Regions from separate parts of the Mesorhizobium sp. WSM4904 genome, predicted to be linked through region 3. Evidence: predicted binding sites of a transcription regulator. Region 3 holds the regulator's gene; each other region holds the start of a gene.
What was found. The regulator LexA, encoded in region 3, represses DNA repair genes until DNA is damaged. The targets are predictions, from matches to a motif close to TGTTCNNNNTGTGTTCNG.
Positions count from the first base shown of each region.

Region 1: a site for LexA is predicted at 3,055-3,072, ahead of QAZ47_RS16630 (UvrD-helicase domain-containing protein). Genes of this name have one in related genera too.
Region 2: a site for LexA is predicted at 1,722-1,739, ahead of QAZ47_RS26850 (sel1 repeat family protein). Genes of this name have one in related genera too.
Region 4: a site for LexA is predicted at 2,944-2,961, ahead of QAZ47_RS04300 (metallopeptidase family protein). Genes of this name have one in related genera too.

Region 1 is NZ_CP121354.1:3,494,513-3,499,639, forward strand. Features, by position in the region: gene QAZ47_RS16625 (ABC transporter permease) at 1-368, shown strand, start outside; gene QAZ47_RS16630 (UvrD-helicase domain-containing protein) at 378-3,014, opposite strand; gene QAZ47_RS16635 (glucose/quinate/shikimate family membrane-bound PQQ-dependent dehydrogenase) at 3,194-5,127, shown strand, end outside.
Region 2 is NZ_CP121354.1:5,519,287-5,524,413, reverse strand. Features, by position in the region: gene QAZ47_RS26870 (AMP nucleosidase) at 1-339, opposite strand, end outside; gene QAZ47_RS26865 (hypothetical protein) at 467-661, opposite strand; gene QAZ47_RS26860 (hypothetical protein) at 694-846, opposite strand; gene QAZ47_RS26855 (DUF2147 domain-containing protein) at 1,095-1,436, opposite strand; gene QAZ47_RS26850 (sel1 repeat family protein) at 1,874-2,140, shown strand; gene QAZ47_RS26845 (ABC transporter substrate-binding protein) at 2,512-3,633, shown strand; gene QAZ47_RS26840 (acetyl/propionyl/methylcrotonyl-CoA carboxylase subunit alpha) at 3,736-5,127, opposite strand, start outside.
Region 3 is NZ_CP121354.1:4,280,745-4,285,871, reverse strand. Features, by position in the region: gene trpD (anthranilate phosphoribosyltransferase) at 1-542, shown strand, start outside; gene trpC (indole-3-glycerol phosphate synthase TrpC) at 547-1,359, shown strand; gene moaC (cyclic pyranopterin monophosphate synthase MoaC) at 1,362-1,856, shown strand; gene glp (gephyrin-like molybdotransferase Glp) at 1,859-3,064, shown strand; gene lexA (transcriptional repressor LexA) at 3,181-3,915, shown strand; gene QAZ47_RS20515 (ComEC/Rec2 family competence protein) at 3,899-5,127, opposite strand, start outside.
Region 4 is NZ_CP121354.1:916,302-921,428, forward strand. Features, by position in the region: gene QAZ47_RS04285 (error-prone DNA polymerase) at 1-437, opposite strand, end outside; gene QAZ47_RS04290 (DUF6504 family protein) at 434-1,912, opposite strand; gene QAZ47_RS04295 (hypothetical protein) at 1,854-2,921, opposite strand; gene QAZ47_RS04300 (metallopeptidase family protein) at 3,105-3,542, shown strand; gene QAZ47_RS04305 (DUF1737 domain-containing protein) at 3,805-4,011, opposite strand; gene QAZ47_RS04310 (CoA ester lyase) at 4,041-4,922, opposite strand; gene QAZ47_RS04315 (hypothetical protein) at 5,102-5,127, shown strand, end outside.

The DNA.
Region 1 (5,127 bases), 790 kb from region 3:
ACAATCCGGACAGCGCCAAGCAGATGGGCATCGACGTCAAGCGTGTGCGGGTGAAAGTGTTCGTCTTCGTCGGCATCGGCGCCGCGATCGCCGGCACCTTCTCGGTGATGATCAACTTCACCTGGTGGCCGACGGCGGGCGACGGCTATCTTCTGCCGGTGCTGGCATCGGTGTTCGTCGGCGGCACGCCGACCTGGGGCGGCATCGGCACGGTGGTCGGCGGCGCGATCGGCGCGGTCACGGTTTCCTTCATTCAGACCGGCGTGGTGGCGGCCGGCTTGAGCGGCTTCTACGTGCAGTTCTTCAACGGGCTGATCATCATCCTGTCGCTGCTCGGTCATAAGTGGAACCAGGCACGGTATCGGTGAAGGGGTTGCTCAAACTCCTGTGACAAACCCGTCGAGCACGCGTTTCTGGCCGGCCTTGTCGAAGTCGATGGTGAGCTTGTTGCCGTCGATCGCGGCGATGTTGCCGTTGCCGAATTTCTGGTGGAACACGCGGTCGCCGACGCTGAAGGCGGAAGGCGTGTCGGCGACGGATTTCGCAACCAGCTCGCCCTCGATGGTGCGGCCCTTCACCGAGGTGCGGCCGGCGCCGTAACCGCTATCGGTCTCGCCATAGCCGATGCGCTCGACCTGGTGGCCGGAGCGGGTGCCCCAGTTGCGGTCGGTCGCCTCGGTGCGGTTGGCCTGCGCGCGCTGCCAGCCGGGCGTCGCATAGGTATTGGAGAAGCTGCCCTGATCCTTGGCGCCGATATTGTCGAAGCGCGAGGCGCCATAGGGATTTTGCCGGCCGCCGCCGCGACCGGAGGCGAATGAGCCGCCGCCATAGGGATTGCCGTAGCCGCCGTAGGAGTTGCCGCCGTCGGCGACGTCGACATGGGTTTCCGGCAATTCGTCGAGGAAGCGCGACGGGATCGTCGATTGCCACAGCCCGTGGATCAGACGGTTGGAGACGAACCAGATATGCAGGTTCTTCTTGGCGCGCGTCAGGCCGACATAGGCAAGGCGGCGTTCCTCCTCCAGGCCCGACCGGCCGCCTTCGTCCAGCGCGCGCTGGTGGGGAAAGAGGCCTTCCTCCCAGCCGGGCAGGAAAACGGTCTCGAATTCGAGACCCTTGGCCGAGTGCAGCGTCATGATCGAGACCGCATCGAGCGACTCGCCTTGCTCGGCCTCCATGACCAGCGCGACATGCTCGAGGAAGGAACGCAGCGATTCATACTCCTCCATGGAGCGGATCAGTTCCTTGAGGTTCTCCAGCCGCCCGGGCGCTTCCGCCGAACGGTCGTTCTTCCACATGTCGGTGTAGCCGCTTTCCTCCAGGATGGTCTCGGCGAGCTCGGTGTGGGGCGTGGTCTCCAGCGCCTTCTGCCAGCGCTCGAAATTGGCCGCGACCTCGCGAAGTGCTGCACGCGGCTTCGGCTTCAGCTCGTCGCTTTCGGCGAGCGTCGCCGCGGCCTCCAGCATCGGGGTGCGCATGGCGCGCGCCGTGTCGTGGATCTGGCGAATGGTCGCTTCGCCAAGGCCGCGCTTCGGCACGTTGACGATGCGCTCGAAAGCGAGGTCGTCGCCGCTGTTGGCGACGACGCGGAAGAAAGCCAGCGCATCGCGGATTTCCAGCCGCTCGTAGAAACGCGGGCCGCCGATGACGCGGTAGTTCAAGCCCAGCGTGATGAAGCGGTCTTCGAAGGAGCGCATCTGGAAGGAGGCGCGCACCAGGATCGCCATGTCGTTGAGGTTGTGCTTCTGCCGCTGATAGGCCTCGATCGCCTCGCCGATGGCTCTAGCCTCTTCCTCCGAGTCCCAGGCGGCATGGACATGCACCTTATCGTCCTCGGGATCGTCGCGGTCGGTGAACAGCGTCTTGCCGAAGCGGCCCTCATTGTGGGCGATGAGGTGCGAGGCGGCGCCCAGGATATGCGCGGTGGAACGGTAGTTGCGCTCCAGCCTGATGATGGTCGCGCCCGGAAAATCCTTGTCGAAGCGCAGGATGTTGTCGACCTCGGCGCCGCGCCAGCCATAGATCGACTGGTCGTCGTCGCCGACGCAGCAGATGTTTACTTTGTTTTCGCTCACGGCCGCGCGCTCGCTTCTCTCGCTGGCCTCCGCGGGGGCGGCCTGACCGGCCGACGCCCGGTCGGGCTTGCGGCCTTCGGCCGACGGCGAACGTCCGGCGTTTGGCCGCTGCGCCAACAAGCGCAGCCACATGTATTGCGCGGTGTTGGTGTCCTGGTACTCGTCGACCAGGATGTATTTGAACTTGCGGTGATAATCCTTCAGCACGTCCGGATAGGCGCGGAAGATGCGGATCGGATGATAGAGCAGGTCGCCGAAATCGCAGGAATTCAGTGTCTGCAGCCGCTCCTGATAGGCCTTGTAGAGCTGGCGGCCCTTGCCGTTGCCGAAGCTGCGCGCATCGCCTTCCGGAATCTCGTCGGGACCGAGGCCCTTGTTCTTCCAATTGTCGATCATCTGGGCGAACTGCTTGGCCGGCCAGCGCTTGTCGTCCAGCCCCTCGGCCTGGATGAGCTGCTTGATCAGCCGCACCACGTCGTCGGTGTCGAGGATGGTGAAATCGGATTTCAGCCCGGCAAGCTCGGCATGGCGGCGCAAAAGCTTGACGCCGATGGAGTGGAAGGTGCCGAGCCAGGGCATGCCCTCGACATTCTCCTCGCCGATCAGGAAGCCGATGCGCTGCTTCATCTCGCGCGCGGCCTTGTTGGTGAAGGTGACGGCGAGAATCTGCGACGGGAAGGCCCTGCCGGTGGCAAGGATGTGGGCGATGCGCGTGGTCAGGACCCGCGTCTTGCCGGTGCCAGCGCCGGCCAGCACCAGAACCGGCCCCTCCGTTGTTTCGACGGCTAGCCGCTGCTCGGGATTGAGGCCGTTGAGATAATCGGGCGCACGGCTCTGCGCGCTGCGCGCGGCCATGGCGCGCGCAGCAATGCCGGACGGGGCCGCGGGCCGCGCATTCGGTTCATCGAAAAAAGGCATGTCTTCGGAAAAGCCCGACATCGCTCCCGAATGTAGTGATTCGGGAGCGAAAGACCAGAACTGTCTACGTTTTGTTCTATTTTCGCGTGCCGCCGACCAACTTGACAGCCGGAGCGGGCAGGGGAAAGCTGCCGGCAGGGCAAGGGCGGCGTGCCGTCGCCTGGAAGGCGCGCAAGCGCAACAGTCGAAGGAGCACCGTCTTGGCTGTCACCATCACCTCCCTCGTCCTCTTCCTTATCGGTTTGGTTCTCGGCGGCGGCGGCATCTGGTTGGTTTCGCTGGGCGGCAGCTGGTACTATGCGATTGCCGGTCTCGCTTTCCTGATCACCGCCTGGCTCGTTTTTCGCCGCAGATCGACAGGGCTCTGGCTCTATGCGGCGATCGTGCTCGCCTCGCTGTGCTGGGCGGTATGGGAAATCGGCTTCGACTGGTGGCAGCTCGGTCCGCGCGGCGGCATCATCGTTCTCGTCGCGCTGTGGCTGCTGACGCCATGGGCAAGGCGAGGGTTCGCCGGTCCGGACGGGCGCGCCCCTCTCATCCTGGCGGTGCTCGCCTCGCTTGCGGTGGCCGGCTATTCGATGACCACCGACGCCACCGACATCGGCGGCATGCTCGACACCGACAAAGTAACGCCGACGGCCAATCTCGGCGGCGACATGCCGGCCGGCGAATGGCATTTCTACGGCCGCACGCCATTCGGCCAACGTTATTCGCCGCTCGATCAGATCACGCCGGACAATGTCGCCAAGCTCCAGCCCGCCTGGACCTACCGCACCGGCGACGTCAAAGGCCCCGACGACATCGGCGAGACGACCTATCAGGTGACGCCACTGAAGGTGGGCGACGCGCTGTTCATCTGCACGCCGCACAATTTCGCCATCGCCATCGATGCCGCGACCGGCAAGGAGAAGTGGCGCTACGATCCGAAGGTCAAGCTCGATCCCAACCGCCAGCACCAGACCTGCCGCGGCGTGTCCTACTATGCCGACCCGAAGATCGCGGCCGGGCAGCCTTGTGCTGGGCGCATCTATCTGCCGACCTCCGATGCCAGGCTTATCGCGCTCGATGCCGCCAGCGGCCAGGTGTGTTCGTCCTTCGCCGAAAGCGGCACGCTCAATCTCATGGCCAACATGCCCTATCCGAAGTCGGGCTATTATTATTCGACCTCGGCGCCGCTGATCGTCGCCGGCAAGATCATCGTCGGCGGCGCGGTCAACGACAATTATTCGACCGAGGAGCCATCGGGCGTCATCCGCGCCTACGATGTCGGTACGGGTGCCCTTCTGTGGAACTGGGACTCCGGCAATCCGGACCAGACGGCGCCGCTGCCGGCGGAGCAGAAATACACGAACAACTCGCCCAACATGTGGTCGACGGCGAGCGCCGACGAGAAGCTCGGCCTGCTCTACCTGCCGCTCGGCAACCAGACACCGGACCAGCTTGGCATGGGCCGCAGCGCCAATACCGAAAAATTCTCCTCCTCGATCACCGCGCTCGACCTCAACAGCGGAAAATTGCGCTGGGTTCGGCAACTGGTGCATCACGATCTGTGGGACATGGACGTGCCGGCCCAGCCGACGCTGGTCGACATCACCTCGGTCAACGGCACGGTCGTGCCGGCGCTGGTCGTGCCGACCAAGCAGGGCGACCTCTATGTGCTCGACCGGAGCACCGGCGAACCGATCATCCCTGTGAAGGAGATGCCGGCGCCGGGCGGCGCGATCGAAGGCGACCATGCCTCGCCGACACAGCCGGAATCGGGGCTTTCGTTCAATCCCAAGCGGCTGACCGGCGCGGACATGTGGGGCATCACCATGTTCGACCAGCTGGCATGCCGGATCGCGCTCAGGAAATTGCGCTACGAGGGACGCTACACGCCGCCCTCGCTGCAGGGCTCGCTGATCTATCCCGGCAATTTCGGCGTCTTCAATTGGGGCGGCGTCGCGGTCGACCCGGTGCGGCAGGTGATGTTCGGCATGCCGACCTATCTCGCCTTCACATCGACGCTCATTCCGCGCGCGGACGTGCCGCCGCCGGGCGATGCCACGAAAGGCAGCGAGCAAGGGCTCAACCGCAACGAGGGCGCGCCTTACGCGGTGGTGCTGAAACCGTTCCTGTCGCCGCTCGGCATCCC
Region 2 (5,127 bases), 1.2 Mb from region 3:
TTCCGATACCGTCACCTGGACGCCGTGATTGCGCATGATGAGCCGAAGCTGCTCGATGAGATAGTTCTCGAACAGCTTCGGCTGGGTGATGGTGGTGGCAAAATGCCCGGGCGTCGGCATATGGCCGTAGGCCTGGCGCGAGTCGATCTGGGAGAACGAGGTCGTGGTGACGCCGATCTGCGGATAGAAGGCCCTGTAGCGCTTGCTCTCGTCTCCGCCGGCGGCGAGCTTGGCGAAGGAATCGCGCAGGAATTTGGTGTTGCGGTCGTAAAGCGCCTCCAGCGCCGCGACCGCCTTCTTGGCGTCGTCGAAACTTTGCCTGCCGAAAGGCTCCGGCATCACGACCGATTCGATTGCTTGGGGGTAGATTCGCTTTTCCATGGCCCAATATAGGGATTTGGAAGAGCGCTTGGGAGGGGGAGGCAGGCGCGAAGCCTGCCCTGCGGCGTATTTTTCTTCGACCGTGTCAGCCGCGCTGCAGGCTGACCAGCAGCACGAAGCCGATGCCTGCCTTCTTCGGCGTCGGCGCCTCGATGACCGAACCGGCGTCGGCGCGCATCATCGGCACCGCCAGCACGGGAGCGGCAAGCAGCACCAGGATGAGCATCGCCCGCGGCAGGAGCCGAAGAGCCTTGAGGGTGGAGGTGGCGATGCGGTTCATGGTGGTCGTTCCGGTTTCGAGTATTGGTCGCTTCAGCGGTCGAAATGGTTCACGCAGTCCAGTCGGCAGGCGTCGGCCATTCCCGATGAGCGGCCCGGACGGTCGGCTTCGGCCACGAGGATGGCGAAGGACATGCCGAACAGGCTCATCAGCAGGCAGACGATGGTGAAGCGGCGGACAAGCATTGGTCTCTCCTTCAATGGTGAGGAGAATGCCCGCATGCCTCTGAACCGGTTCTGAGACCGGTATTCATCTACCGTTCAAATTGGTTGATGAGGCCTTGGTCTGGCTGATGCAAGTCGCCCAAAAGTGCGCACCGGTCTCGGGAAAAGCGACGTGCCTGAGAACAGGCAGCCTGCCGACGCGCTCCGAACGCTCCCAAAAGAAAACGGGGCCCGGCAGGCCCCGTTTTGCATCGTCAGCTGTACGGCGATCAGAGCTTGTGCCAGGTCTGGCTCTTGCAGATCAGCCCGCCGAGCACACAGCCGCTCATCTTGAGCGAGGCGCCGGAAAGCGTCGCCTTGCCGGAGTAGGTCTTGTCGGTTTCCGGGTCGGTTATGGTGCCGGTGTATTTGTTGTCGCCGGCTGCCTTGAATGAGCCGATGGTCTTGCCGGCATATTTGCCGGACTTCAGCGTGATGGAAAACGAGCCACTGCCGGCGATCGCCGCGGTCGAGCCGGCCTGCGTCTTCCAATTGCCTTCGATCGGGTCGGCCCACGCGGCGCCGGCCATGATCAGGGTGGCCGCCAGGGCCAGGCTTACTTTTCGAAACATATCTGTCCTCCTCCCTACAGGTTCCGGCGGGACTCGCTCCGCCTCTCTGTCCCTTACGCAAACGTAAGCTAATCCAGCCGCCGCCAAAACGAAAGCGGTGCCGCCGCGGAAGGTTGCAAGGATTTTGGCCGCCCGGGACCCTGAAAATGAACGGGTGGCGAAAAAGGCTTCGGTTTCCGTGGTTAGCGAAGTCTTGATTCCGGCGCCTGAAATTTTCATCGAATTTAGCGCAAAGAGGCGGAATTGCGCCATTCCTATGCTTAACAGTTTTTCGCGTTTACTTCTTGTTTTAGCTTTGTTTTCTTCAAATTAAGCAAGCCATTTAACGACGGATTCAAGGCGAGCCGTCATCCTCGAAAGCATCGAAAGAGCGGCCCGTCCCGAGGGACTTCAGGGGACAGAAGGAGGCAGCTCTCGGGAGCAGACAGGGGATTGAAATGGCACGTTTTGAAATGCTTGAAGACGGCTTCGGCGCCATGGGGGCAACTGCCCAGGCCGACATTCTTTTCGAACTGGGCATGATGTATGCGACCGGCCGCGACTGCGAGACCGACGTCGTCGCCGCCCACAAATGGTTCAACATCGCCGCGATCAAGGGCTCGGCCCGGGCCGCGGAGCTGCGCTCGGAACTGTCGGCCACGATGTCGAAAGCCGATATCGCCAGGGCGCTGCGCGAAGCACGCGAATGGATGACGATGCACTGATCTTGCGGGGCCAGGAGTCTTCAGGGGACAAGGCCGCGAAAAGACGGCCGGCAAAATAACGAGAAAGAACGCGGCAGGTCAACGAACCAAGCCGTGCGACAAGACAGGGAAGCGAGCGGGTTCAGGCGCGGGGGCGTCGGGGAAGCTCGACTGCAAAAAGCCGCGACCGGCCGGGACAAGGCCGGCGCGGCTTTTTGCATTTCACGATCCTCCTGCTTTCATCGCGGCTTGGCCCAAGCAATCCTCTCAAAAATGAACCAAATCCGGTTGCACTGTCCTCTCGACAGTTCCGGCGAAGGGTGAAATTGTCCCGGCTCTCTGGAAGAAGCGTGGCCGGAAGGGCCGCGCGCAAGTGGAGGAGTTCTATTGTCATGAAAAGATTGGGTATTTTGAGCGCGGCCGCATTGGGCCTGATGATGAGCGCATCGGTTGCCTTCGCCGACGACATCACCATTTCGGTGGTCGGCCCGATGACCGGTCAGCTCGCCACGATCGGCGATCAATTCAAGCAGGGCGCGCAGGCGGCAGCCGCCGCCATCAACGCGGCCGGCGGCGTCAATGGCTCCCAGATAAAGCTCGACATCGAGGACGACCAGTGCGATCCGAAGCAGGCTGTGTCGGTCGCCAACCGCATCGTCGCCAACGGCGTCAAGTTCGTCGACGGCCACGCCTGCTCGGGCTCGAGCATCCCGGCCTCCGCCGTCTATGCCGAGGCCGGCACGCTGATGATGACCCCGGCCTCATCCAACCCGGTGCTGACCGACGCCGCGGCGAAGTCCGGCTGGCCGACGATCATGCGTCTCTACACGCGTGACGACGCCCAGGGCGCCTTCATCGGCCCCTGGATCGCCAAGAAATATGCCGGCAAGAACATCGTCATCCTGCACGACAAGAGCGCCTACGGTCAGGGCGTTGCCGATGCCGTGAAGGCGACGATGAACGCCGGCGGACTCAAGGAGGTCGACTACGAAGGCATCAATGCCGGCGAGAAGGACTATTCGGCTCTGGTCACCAAGCTGAAGGAGCTCAAGGCCGACGTCGTCTATTTCGGCGGCTATCACCCGGAAGCCGGCCTCATCCTGCGCCAGTCGGCCGAGCAGAACGTCAAGTTCCAGCTCATCATGCCGGACTCGATCGCCTCGCCGGAATTCTGGCAGGTCGCCGGTCCGGCCGGTGAAGGCACCATGTTCGTCTTCCCGTCGGACCCGCAGGCCAAGCCGGAAGCGAAGGACGCGGTCGCCAAGATCAAGGCCGGCGGCTTCACCCCGGAAGGCTTCACGCTGTTCTCCTATGCGGTGATCCAGGCCGTCGCCGAAGGCATCAAGCGCGCCGGCACCGACGATCCGGGCAAGGTCGCTGAGGCGCTGAAGGACGGCAAGCCGATCAGCACCGTGGTCGGCGACGTCATCTTCGACGAGAAGGGCGATCTGAAGAACGCCAGCTATGACATCAACCAGTGGCACGACGGCAAATACGCGCCGATCAAGCCGTAATCGCTTCTGCATACGGACGGAGATGGCCGGGTACATCCCGGCCATTTCTTTTGGCGGATTGGAATTGCTGACCGACGCTGGCGCTGTCCCGCCGTCCCCGCCTCAGCCTTGGGCGTCCTCGACAAACCGCACCAGCACCGTGCCGTCGCTCACCTGCGCGCCCTCGGCCGCGATCTCGGCGACCACCCCGTCGTGCGGGGCGGCGATGGTGTGCTCCATCTTCATCGCCTCGAGGATCAACAGCGGCTGGCCCTTGATCACGGCATCGCCCGTGGCCGCGCGCACCAGCTTGACCAGTCCCGGCATCGGCGCGCGCAGGCTACCCGAAGCGGCCGCGGCCTCGTCCGACTTGGCGAGCGGGTCGGGAACCGCGAAGGTGTAGCCGGCCGCGCCTTCGAACACGGTGACGTGGCCCGGCCAGCGGGCGGTGCGCGGCAAGTTCCTGAGGTCGTGCGAATTGATTGCGTCATGCGGCGCCTCCAGCGCCACCTGGAAGCGGCCGTCCGGTCGTGCTGAGACGCGCGCCAGTATGTTCTCCTCGCCGAAGCGCAGCCGGATGCGGCGCGCGAGCGTATGGAAATGCGCATAACCCGCGAGCGCAGACCATGGATCGGCGGCCGGGCCGGGCGCGCCCGCATCGGTCGCCGCCAGTGCCGCCGCGGCGATTGCCTCATCGCTTGGCGCGGCAACGGCGACGAGAGCATCCTGATGACGGCCGATCAGGCCGGTGTCGACGTCGCCGGCCGCGAAATCGGCGTCGGCGGCGAGTGCCGCGAGGAAGGCGGTGTTGACGGTCGAGCCGGCAATTTCCGTCCGGGCAAGGGCGTCGAGCAGCGCGCCGAGCGCCGTGGTTCTGTCCTTGGCCCGCACCACCAGCTTGGCGATCATCGGGTCGTAGAAGGGCGAGATCGCGTCGCCGGCCCGCACGCCGGTTTCGATACGCATGGCGGTGCCCGCGTGCGAGGCGTCCGGGAATTTCAAATGGTGCAGCGTTCCTGTCGCGGGCAGGAAGCCTTTCGACGCGTCCTCGGCGTAGAGGCGCGCCTCGAAGGCATGTCCGGCAAGCACGATCTCGTCCTGCGTCTTCGGCAGTTTTTCACCCGAAGCGGCGCGCAATTGCCATTCGACCAGATCGACGCCGGTGACCATTTCGGTGACGGGATGCTCGACTTGGAGCCGCGTGTTCATTTCCATGAACCAGAAGCGGTCGGGCTTGAGCCCCGCGGAGGCGTCGACGATGAATTCGACCGTGCCGGCGCCCGAGTAGTTGATTGCCTTGGCGGCAGTGACGGCCGCTTCCGTCATCGCCTCGCGCAATTCAGGCGTCATGCCGGGGGCGGGCGCCTCCTCGATCACTTTCTGATGGCGGCGCTGCGCCGAGCAGTCGCGCTCGAACAAATGCACGGCATTGCCGAAATTGTCGCCAAACACCTGCACCTCGATATGGCGCGGCTTGTCGACGTATTTTTCCACCAGCACGCGGTCGTCGCCGAA
Region 3 (5,127 bases):
ATCCGGCGATGAAGCATGTCGGCCCGATCCGGGGCGAGCTCGGCACGCGTACCATCTTCAACCTGCTCGGACCGCTGTCCAATCCGGCCGGCGTCAGCCGACAGATGGTCGGTGTCTTCCTGCCGGAATGGATCATACCGGTTGCCGAGACGCTGAAGGCGCTTGGCGCCGAGCATGCCTGGGTCGTGCATGGCGACGGTTACGACGAGATCACCACCACCGGCGAAACGCAGGTTGCCGAGCTTGCCGGTGGCGAGATCCGCACCTTCACGCTTACCCCGGAGGCAGTCGGACTGAAGCGCCATACCAAGGAAGAGCTGCGTGGCGGCGACGCGGCCTACAATGCCAAGGCATTACGCGATATGCTGGGCGGCGCCGCCGGCGCCTATCGCGACACCGTGCTGATGAATGCCGGTGCCGGCTTGGTGGTGGCCGGCAAGGCGACGACGCTCGCCGACGGCATTGAAGCCGCCGCGCAAGCCATCGACAGCGGCCGGGCCCTCACGGTGCTCGACAAGCTCGTCGAGATTTCGAACGGTTAGAACCTTGTCCGATATCCTGCGCAAGATCGAAACCTACAAGCGCGAAGAGATCGCCGCGGCGAAGCTCAACGTGCCGCTTGCCGATATCAAGGCCAAAGCGAAGGACATGGAGCCGCCGCGCGGCTTCCTCGCCGCGCTCGAGGCCAAACGCAAGGCCGGCGGCTTTGCGCTGATCGCCGAAATCAAGAAGGCGAGCCCCTCCAAGGGGCTGATCCGCGCCGACTTCGACCCGCCGGCGCTCGCCAGGGCCTATCAGCGAGGTGGAGCGGCCTGCCTTTCGGTGCTGACCGACGCCCCGTCCTTCCAGGGTGCGCCTAGCTTCCTGACCGCCGCGCGCGCCGCCGTCGGCCTGCCCGCTTTGCGCAAGGATTTTCTCTTCGATCCATACCAGGTTTATGAAGCCCGCGCCTGGGGCGCGGATGCCATCCTCATCATCATGGCAAGCGTCGACGACGCTTTAGCCAGCGAGCTCGAAGCGACGGCTTTCGAGCTCGGCATGGACGCGCTGGTCGAGGTGCATGACGAAAAGGAGATGGAGCGCGCGCTTCGCCTCTCGTCGCGGCTGATCGGCATCAACAACCGCGATCTGAGGACCTTCGAGACCAGCCTCGACATTTCCGAGCGGCTTGCAGCGATGGTGCCGGCCGGTCGGCTGCTCGTCAGCGAAAGCGGCATCTTCACTCATCAGGATTGCCGCCGGCTGGAGAAGAGCGGGATCGGTACCTTCCTCGTCGGCGAGAGCCTGATGCGGCAGGCCGATGTGGCTGCCGCGACCGAGCTTCTGCTGACGGGCAAGGCGCCGGCCGAGGCCCTTTGAGGATGCCTGCCCTCACCCATCTCGGCGCCAAGGGCGAAGCCAACATGGTCGATGTCGGCGACAAGGCCGAGACGACACGCACGGCGATCGCCGAGGGCTTCGTCTCGATGCGAGCGGAAACGCTGGAGATGATCCTGGCCGGCGACGCCAAGAAGGGCGACGTGCTGGGCACGGCGCGCATCGCCGGCATCATGGCGGCCAAGAAGACGCATGAGCTCGTCCCGCTCTGCCATCCGCTGCTCCTGACCAAGGTCGCCGTCGATATCGAGCCCGACCGCGCCCTCCCCGGCCTGAAGGTCACTGCGCTTGCCCGCGTCACCGGCAAGACCGGCGTGGAGATGGAGGCGCTGACTGCGGCGTCGATCGCCTGCCTCACCATCTACGACATGGCCAAGGCGGCGGACCGCGCCATGGTTATCTCCGGCATCAGGCTGGTCGAGAAGACCGGCGGCAAGTCGGGCGACTACAAGTCCGTCAAATCCGGGGCGAGTTCCTGACGATGGCGCTGGTTCCGGTCGCCGAAGCGCTCGAGCGCTTGTTGGATGGCGCAACCGCAATGCCGGGCGAAAACGTGCCGCTGGCCGATGCGGCCGGCCGGGTGCTCGCCGAACCGGTGGTGGCGCTGCGCACCCAGCCGCCCTTCAACGCTTCGGCCATGGACGGCTATGCCGCCCGCGCTGTCGACGTGACCTCCGTGCCGGCGCGGCTTTCCGTGATCGGCGTGGCGCCCGCCGGGCGCGGTTTTATCGGCTCCGTCGGCAAGGGTAAGGCGGTGCGCATCTTCACCGGCGCACCGCTACCTGAAGGCGCCGACACCGTCGTCATCCAGGAAAATGTTCGCGACCTCGGCGGCGGCCGCATCGAAGTGACCGAGCCGACGGCGGAAGCTCGCAACGTCCGTCGCCGTGGGCTCGACTTCGGCCAGGGTGATGTAGTTCTAGAAAAAGGCCGCCTGCTCGATCCGGCAGCGCTATCGCTGGCGGCCTCCGCCAATCATCCGAGCCTCAACGTGGTGCGTCGGCCGATTGTGGCCATCATCGCCACGGGCGACGAGTTGCTGCCGCCCGGAAGCACGCTCGGCCCCGACCAGATCATCTCGTCCAACGCCTATGGCGTAGCGGCGACGGCGCAATCGGTCGGTGCCCGCGCTCTCGACCTCGGTATCGCCGCCGACCGGCAGGATGCGATTTCGGCGCTGGTCAAGAAAGCGGTCGCGGTCGGCGCCGATGTCATCGTCACCCTCGGCGGCGCCTCGGTCGGTGATCATGATTTGATCCACGACGTGCTGACCGGCGAAGGCATGCAGCTCGATTTCTGGAAGATCGCCATGCGCCCCGGCAAGCCGCTGATGTTTGGCCGGCTTGGCAAAATCCGCTGCATCGGCCTGCCCGGCAATCCGGTGGCGAGTCTTGTCTGCTCGCAATTGTTCCTGAAGCCGCTCCTGGCGCGTCTTGGCGGCCGCAGCTACCGCCAGGATATCCGGACCGCGCGGTTGGCTTCCGCGATGCACGCCAACGATCTCAGGCAGGACTATGTGCGGGCAGTCGTACGTGAGGATGCCGGACAGTTGATCGCGACACCGTTCAGCATCCAGGATTCCTCCATGCTGAGGATGCTCGCCGACGCCAACGGCCTGATCGTGCGCGAGCCCTTCGCCCCGGCTGCGGAAGCCGGCGACGAATGCAGCGTTCTGATGTTACGCTGAACAAAACGTCAACAGATTCACTAAACTTTAAACGGTTGCGGAACACAACTGGAACAGATAGTGTTTGTTCTGGGTTTGTTTTTCTGATTCTGGTTCCAAAACCCATGGGGGCCGCCATGCTGACGCGCAAACAACATGAACTGCTGATGTTCATCCATGAACGGCTCAAGGAAAGCGGCATTCCGCCGTCTTTCGACGAGATGAAGGAAGCGCTCGACCTCGCTTCGAAGTCGGGCATCCACCGTTTGATCACGGCACTGGAGGAGCGCGGCTTTATTCGCCGGCTGCCGAACCGCGCACGCGCTCTTGAGGTGCTGCGCCTGCCCGATTCGATCGCGCCCGGCCTGAATGCGGCGAGAAAATTCTCGCCGAGCGTCATCCAAGGCGGTCAAGGCAATCTCGGCCGGCAGATCAAGCCAGCGGCGCCCTCCCGCACACCGACGCCCAGCAATGACGACGACGCCGTTTCGGCCGTGTCCATCCCGGTGATGGGTCGCATTGCCGCCGGTGTGCCGATCGACGCCATCCAGCACCAGACGCATTCGATCACAGTTCCGCCGGACATGATCGCAGGCGGCGAGCACTACGCGCTTGAGGTCAAGGGCGATTCGATGATCGAAGCCGGCATCTTCGACGGCGACACGGTGATCATCCGCAATGCTAACACAGCGAGCCCGGGCGAGATCGTGGTGGCGCTGGTGGACGACGAGGAAGCGACGCTGAAACGCTTCCGCCGCAAGGGCGCCTCGATTGCGCTCGAGGCCGCCAACCCGGCCTATGAGACCCGCATCTTCGGACCGGACAGGGTCAAGGTGCAGGGCAAGCTGGTCGGGCTCATTCGTCGCTACTGAGTGGCGGCGGCTTGGTCTGTGGCTTCTCAGGCCGCTCGTATGGCGCTAGCCCCCTCGCCTCGCGCGAGTAGCGCCGCTGTTCGTGCCAGGGGCGATAGGGCTTTTCGACGGCGTATTGAATGGCGGCTCGCGCCGTTGCCGACTGTGGGTCGAAGTAGACGGCGGCGCTGCCGTCGCGCGCAAGCTGCCGCTTGGTGACGACGAGGATGCGTGGATCGCGGCAAGGGTTGTAGGCCGTGGCGTCGTTGATGACGATGAGGTCGGCGAAGCCGCAGGCCGGCCTGGCGCTATCGCGGTTTTCCGCCAAGGCGACGATTGCACCGGACGGATGCCGGCCAATGCAGAGATCGCCAGTGCAGTAAAAGGGGGATCCCGCCGGCAGGTCGACCGGGTCGGCGATGTCGAATGCGCCTTTCGCGAATGTTTCCGGCGGCACGATCGTTTCGGCCCTCAGCGCACGTTTCCAATTGTCGGTGGTGAACTCGTTGGAGCGGGCGCGATTGACGGCGAGCTCGCCACCGCCGATCGGCATCGCCACCAGATGCGCGTCCTCGGAGATCAGCAGGTCCGGCGTGCGCACTTGCGGGACCGCCAGTAGTGCGGCCAGCGCGAAGGGCACTGCCGCCAGCCTGAGCCAGGTGGTGGCCATGGTTGCTATCACCAGCGCGATTGTCGCGAGCAGCACCGACTGGATCGAGATCAGCCCCACGGCATCGACCGGCGACCGCTCCGAAATCCAGGCCGAAATCGCGATCATCGCCGTCAGGCCCTTGCCCATCAAATAGAGGAAAGGTCCGTCGAAGCCGAACGGCATCATGACCGCGCTGGCGACGGCAAGGAACATCACGACGGTGACGATCGGCATGATCGCCAGATTGGCCAGCAGGCTGAGCGGCGAGACGCGCTGGAAGTGCCAGATGGCAAACAGCGCCGTAGCGCTTCCGGCAATGATAGACGTTATGGCGGCGCCGCCCGCTCCGACCGCAAGCTTGTGCGACAGGAACCGCAGGAACGACCGCTTCGCCGGCGGCGCTTTCGACTTGCCGGCGCGGTAGTCGGCCCATCCGGCATAGGCGCCGACAAGGGCCGCGGTCGCGGCGAACGACATCTGGAAGCTCGGACCAACCACTTCGTGCGGTGACACCATGATGACGGCAATGGCCGAAATCGCCAGGTTGCGCATCGTCAACGCCGCACGGTCGAAGAGCACGG
Region 4 (5,127 bases), 3.3 Mb from region 3:
ATGAGCGCCAGATTGTCTTTCGCGCCTTCGGACAGGTCGGGCAGGATCGCCAGCGACATCAGATCGCCCCATTCGAGCAGGTCGCTCAATTCAAGCAGCGTCGCGCCCTTCTCGTTCTCGTCGCGCAGATTGGCTTGCGTCAGCATGCGGCAGAGATGGCCCCAACCCTTGCGGTCGCGGGGATAGGCGAGAATGTCCGGCGTGCCGTCGCGGAAAACCAGGCGGCAGCCGGGGTGATAGGCCAGCTTCTCGACCTTGGCCTGCTGCCAGGCGCGCACGACGCCGGCGACGGTGTTCCTGTCGGCAAGGCCGATCGATGAAAAACCATAGAATTTCGCCGTCACCACCAGCTCCTCGGGCTTGGAGGCGCCGCGCAGGAAGGAAAAGTTCGACTGGATGCCGAACTCGGCATAGGGGATGACGGTCAGCGCGTTCATGCGAAGACCCCATGCATGAACCAGCGCGGCGCGGCTTGCGGGGCGCTGCCGTAGAGGCCCTGGCGGTAGAGCCAGTAACGACGCCCCTCGCTGTCCTCGATGCGGTAATAGTCGCGGGTCGGCGCCTCTTCCTCGCCGGGCAGCTGCCGCCACCATTCCGCGGCAATGCGCTCCGGCCCTTCGGCGCGGGCGACGCGGTAAAGCGCGCGCCGCCAGCGGAAGTTCATCGGCGGCCCTTCCGGGATTTCGGTCGCCGGCACCTCGATCGGCTCGGGCGATCGGAACAGCCGCACCGGCCGCTCCGGCGGGTAGATGGTCATCGGCGGCGCGGCGCGGTCGGATTGTTTCGGCGGCATGCGCCTTCGCGGCGCTTCCGCGAAGGGAACTACCGCGACGGCGCGCTCCGGCAGATGGCTTTCGACGACGACCGGCTTCAGCACGGCGGCCTCGCCGAGGCGGGCGCGGATGCGGTCGGCGAACAAGGCGATGTCGGCGTCGTCGTCGCTCGTCTCGCCGGCAAGGTCGCCCTGCAGCATGTCGAAGGCGGCGACCGAAAGCACCGACAGCCGCACGAGGTCGAAGCCGAAGCCGGCGTCGATGTTCTGTTCCAGCGCGGTCAGCCGTTCGTGGAACAGTTTGCGGATCAGCTGCGGCTCGCGCATCGGGCGCGAGGTGCCGACCGCGATGCGGCTGACGGCGCCGTCGACGCGGAAGAGAAGAAGGGCGAGCGCCCTCGCGCCCTCGCCGCGGCGTTCGAGGTCGGCCTTCAGAGCGACGGCAAGCCGGCTCACCAGCCGTTCGATGTCGTCGGTGAGCATGATCGGCTCGGCAAGGTGGCGCTCGACCGAGAGCGGCGCCACCGGAAGGCGCGGCGACACGGCCTCGTCGAGGCGGCCGAGCGCCTGGTCGAGACGCAAAAGCAAGGTGGCGCCGAAGCGGCGGGCGAGCGGCGCGCGGGGTGCTGCCATCACCGCGCCCGCCGTGCGCAGGCCGACGCTTTCCAGGCTGATGCGGGTTTCCGGCGCGATGCGCAGCGCCGAAAGCGGCAAGGGTGCCAGAAGCGCCTCCTCCTCGCCGAAGGCCACGATGCGGTCGCCATGGAAGCGCGCCGCCGCCCAGGCGGCGCCCGGCGTCGAGGCGAGGCCAGCGCGGACATCGAAACCCTGCTCGAAGAAACGGGTGAGGATCTCGTCCTGCATGGCGCGCTCGCCGCCGAACAGATGCGTGCAGCCGGTGACGTCGAGGAACAGCCCGTCCTCGCCGTCGATCGCCACCAGCGGCGTGTAGCGGTCGCACCAGTCGGCGAGGCCTTCGAGCAGGCGGCGGTCGGCTTCCGGGTCGGCCTCCACCACGTCGATCGAAGGGTGCATGGCGCGCGCATCGGCAATGCCCATGCCGCGCTTCAATTTGAGCGCCTCAGCCCGTTCGTCGAGGGCTGCGATGCGCTGGGCGTTGCTGTCGCGATGGCTGATCACCAGCGGTGGGTGAGATGGCGGCAGGTGATGCGACGGGCGGGAACGCCAGGACCGCCCCAGACGCTGGCGCAGGATCCGTTCCGCGCAAAGGTACGGGAACCACAGCGACAGAATTCTCTGTTCTTTCGGCAAAAGCGTGCTCATCGGGGTTCCACTCCAGTGTGAATTGTCCGGGCAGGGCCGTGCGGCTCTTGCCGATATCGACGGTGAAGGCGGGGCGGCCGATCGAGCCGGCGAGCGGGCCGGCGAGCGTCTCGCGGCTCGCCGCCGGCGCCGCCGAAACGATGAGGCGCACCGGTGCCGCCGTCGGTTCGGCCTCGCCGGCCTGGCGCAGCAGCAGCACCGGGCGGCCGGCGGCTTGGGCGCGGGCGTGCAGGCGGCGCGTCGCGGTAAGGTCGAGAAGCCGCGAGCTGCCGCGGATCTCCAGGATGACTGCGGCGAAGGCCGTCATGCGGGCGGCTTCCTCGGCGATCCACAGCGCGTCGAGAAGTTTCGGCGCTTCGGAAAACAGCAATTGTTCCGGCTCGATGCCGAAGAGGGCGTGAAGCCCCCTGGCATAGGGAAAGCCGGCCTCGCGGAAAATCTCCGCCGTGCCGATCCAGAGGACCGGCAGGCCCTGTTTCTGCTTGAGGATCAGGCTGGCGAGCGAGAGCGCGAAGCCGGCAACAGTGCCGGCATCGCGGGTTTCCAACCCATGGATTTCACTGAGCGCCGCCTTGGGCAGGCCGCCGCCGAGGGCGGTATCGAGGCGTTCGATGCCGGTGTGCAGGAAGGCATCCGGCGAGGCCACGGCAAGGCCGCGCCGAACGATGGTGACGCCCGAGCCTGTGGGTTCCGCAATTCCGGACGGAAGACCGCTTCGCACTTTTCCTGGAATTGCTCGCCCTGAAATTGTTCGGGGCGCGCCAGGCACCGGCGCTTCCAGGCGCTCGGGCAGCGTTCCCTCGATCTTCGCGATCTGGCGGCGCAGGGCAAAAACAGTGTCCCGCGCCACGGCGCTCATCGCCATGACGTTCACTTCCGGCAGCAATTGTTCCTGTTATGTTCTTATAGATTCCAGAGGGCCTCGGAAGAGTCAAGCGGAGTCGCAAGGAATTTATTCCTTCAGCCTTTGCCCTGGGAATGACCCGCCGGCCGGCTTATTTGCCTCTATCGGCGCGAAAGCCTATATGCCGGGATCAAAGGAAACTTCATGGCCCGCATCTACAAGACCCGCACCTGGCACGACCAGCTCTCGCCATCGATGGACGAAATGGAGCTTCTGGCGCTGGAGGCCTATGCCCATCTGCCGGAGGAGTTCCGCCAGCTCACCGGCGAGATCGTCATCCAGATCGCCGACTTCCCGACCGACGAGATCATGGACGACCTGTCGCTGGAGACGCCCTTCGACCTGCTCGGCCTGTTCGAGGGGCGCGGCATCGCCGAGCGCTGGAACCCGCAGACCGGCGAGGGACCGAACCGCGTCACGCTCTATCGCCGCGCCATCCTCGACTACTGGGCCGAGAACGACGAGACGCTGGGCGACATCGTCACCCATGTGCTGATCCACGAGATCGGCCACCATTTCGGCCTCTCGGACGACGACATGGAGCGGATAGAGGAAGCGGCCGAGCAAGCGGCGGCGGGGTGAGAACCACATCGCCATCCCAGGCAACTCGTCATCCTAGGGCGGAGCAAGGAGCGAAGCGACGCGCGTAGACCCTAGGATCCATGCCGTGACATGCGAGCGTTGCAGCGGTTCAGAAGCCGCGCTGCCTTTCAGCGAGAGGACACAAGTTCTGCAGCGTCGCACTTTTCGGCTCAGGTAACGGCATGGATCCTAGGGTCTGCGCTCCGCTTCGCGTCGCTCCGCCCTAGGATGACGAAGTCCTAGGGGCGCCGCCCTTTCTACCCTACCAATCGCTGAGCTTGGTGTCGGGTCCGTATTCCTGACCCTCGACATCCTTCACCACCGCCTGGCCGCAGCGCATCATCTTGCTTTCCTGGTCAAAGCCATAGGTCGGCGAGCCAAACAGGTGCCAGCCCTTGTTCAGGGCCGCCGTCACCTTGTGGCAGAAAGTGGAATCGTCCGGACCGGACAGAAAGCGGTAGAGCTTCATTTTTCGACCCTGTCGTGAATATCCGCGCATCATGCGCCGATGATTGCGGCCTTCGCCAGAAGTTTCTCGGCCTCGGCCAGATGCAGCCGCTCGACCATGCGGCCGTCCAGCGCGATGACGCCCTTGCCGGCATTTTCAGGCCGCGCGAACGCGTCCCTGATCGCGCGCGCCCTGGCCAGCGTCTCCGGCGCCGGCGAAAAGGCGCGGTTCGCCGGCTCGATCTGCTCGGGGTGGATCAACGATTTGCCGTCGAAGCCCATGGCGGCCGCCTCGGCGCATTCGTGGGCAAAACCGTCGAGGTCGCGAAAATCATTGGCGACGCCGTCGATCACGTCGAGGCCGCCGGCACGAGCAGCAAGCACCAGCTGCAGCAGCCACGGCATGAGGTAACGCCGGTCGGGCGTGGCGAGAATGCCGGTCGCCTTCACCAGATCGTTCGTTCCGGCAACGAAACAAGCGAGCCTCGAAGCCGGATCGCGGCCAAGCTCGGCGATGGCACCGATGTTGAGCAGCGCCTTCGGCGTCTCGATCATCGCCCACAGCTTCACCGTGTCCGGCGCGAAATCGTCATCCAGCCGATCGCCGGCCTCGAGGATGTCGCGCGGTGTGCCGATCTTGGGCAGAAGGATGCCGTCGGGCTCGGCCTTGGCGACGGCCAGCAGGTCGTCGATGCCCCATTCGCTGCCGAGCGGATTGATGCGCACCACCATCTCGCAGCGACGCTGTGGCCGCGCGGCGAGGATGCCTGCAAGTTTGTCGCGTGCGGAAACCTTGGCGGCGGGCGCCACGCCATCCTCGAGGTCGATGATGACGGCATCGCAGGCCAAGGACGGGATCTTGGCCAGCGCCTTGTCGTTCGAGGCAGGCATGTAAAGCACCGAGCGGCGCGGGCGATAGGTGTCAACGGTCATAGCCGATCTATGCAGACTGGAGGCGGGCGAGGCAAGGCGCGGAGCAATCTCCCCCCTTGAGGGAGAAGACGCTGGCGCCAGCCTGAAGCGATTTGCCCTGCACGAAATCTGCAAATCATTGCTGAAATTCTTAGCCAATCCGCCCCGAGCTTTTCGCGTCCGCCAGTGAAACAGGCGGCATGAGAACACGCGAAAACCTCCGCTG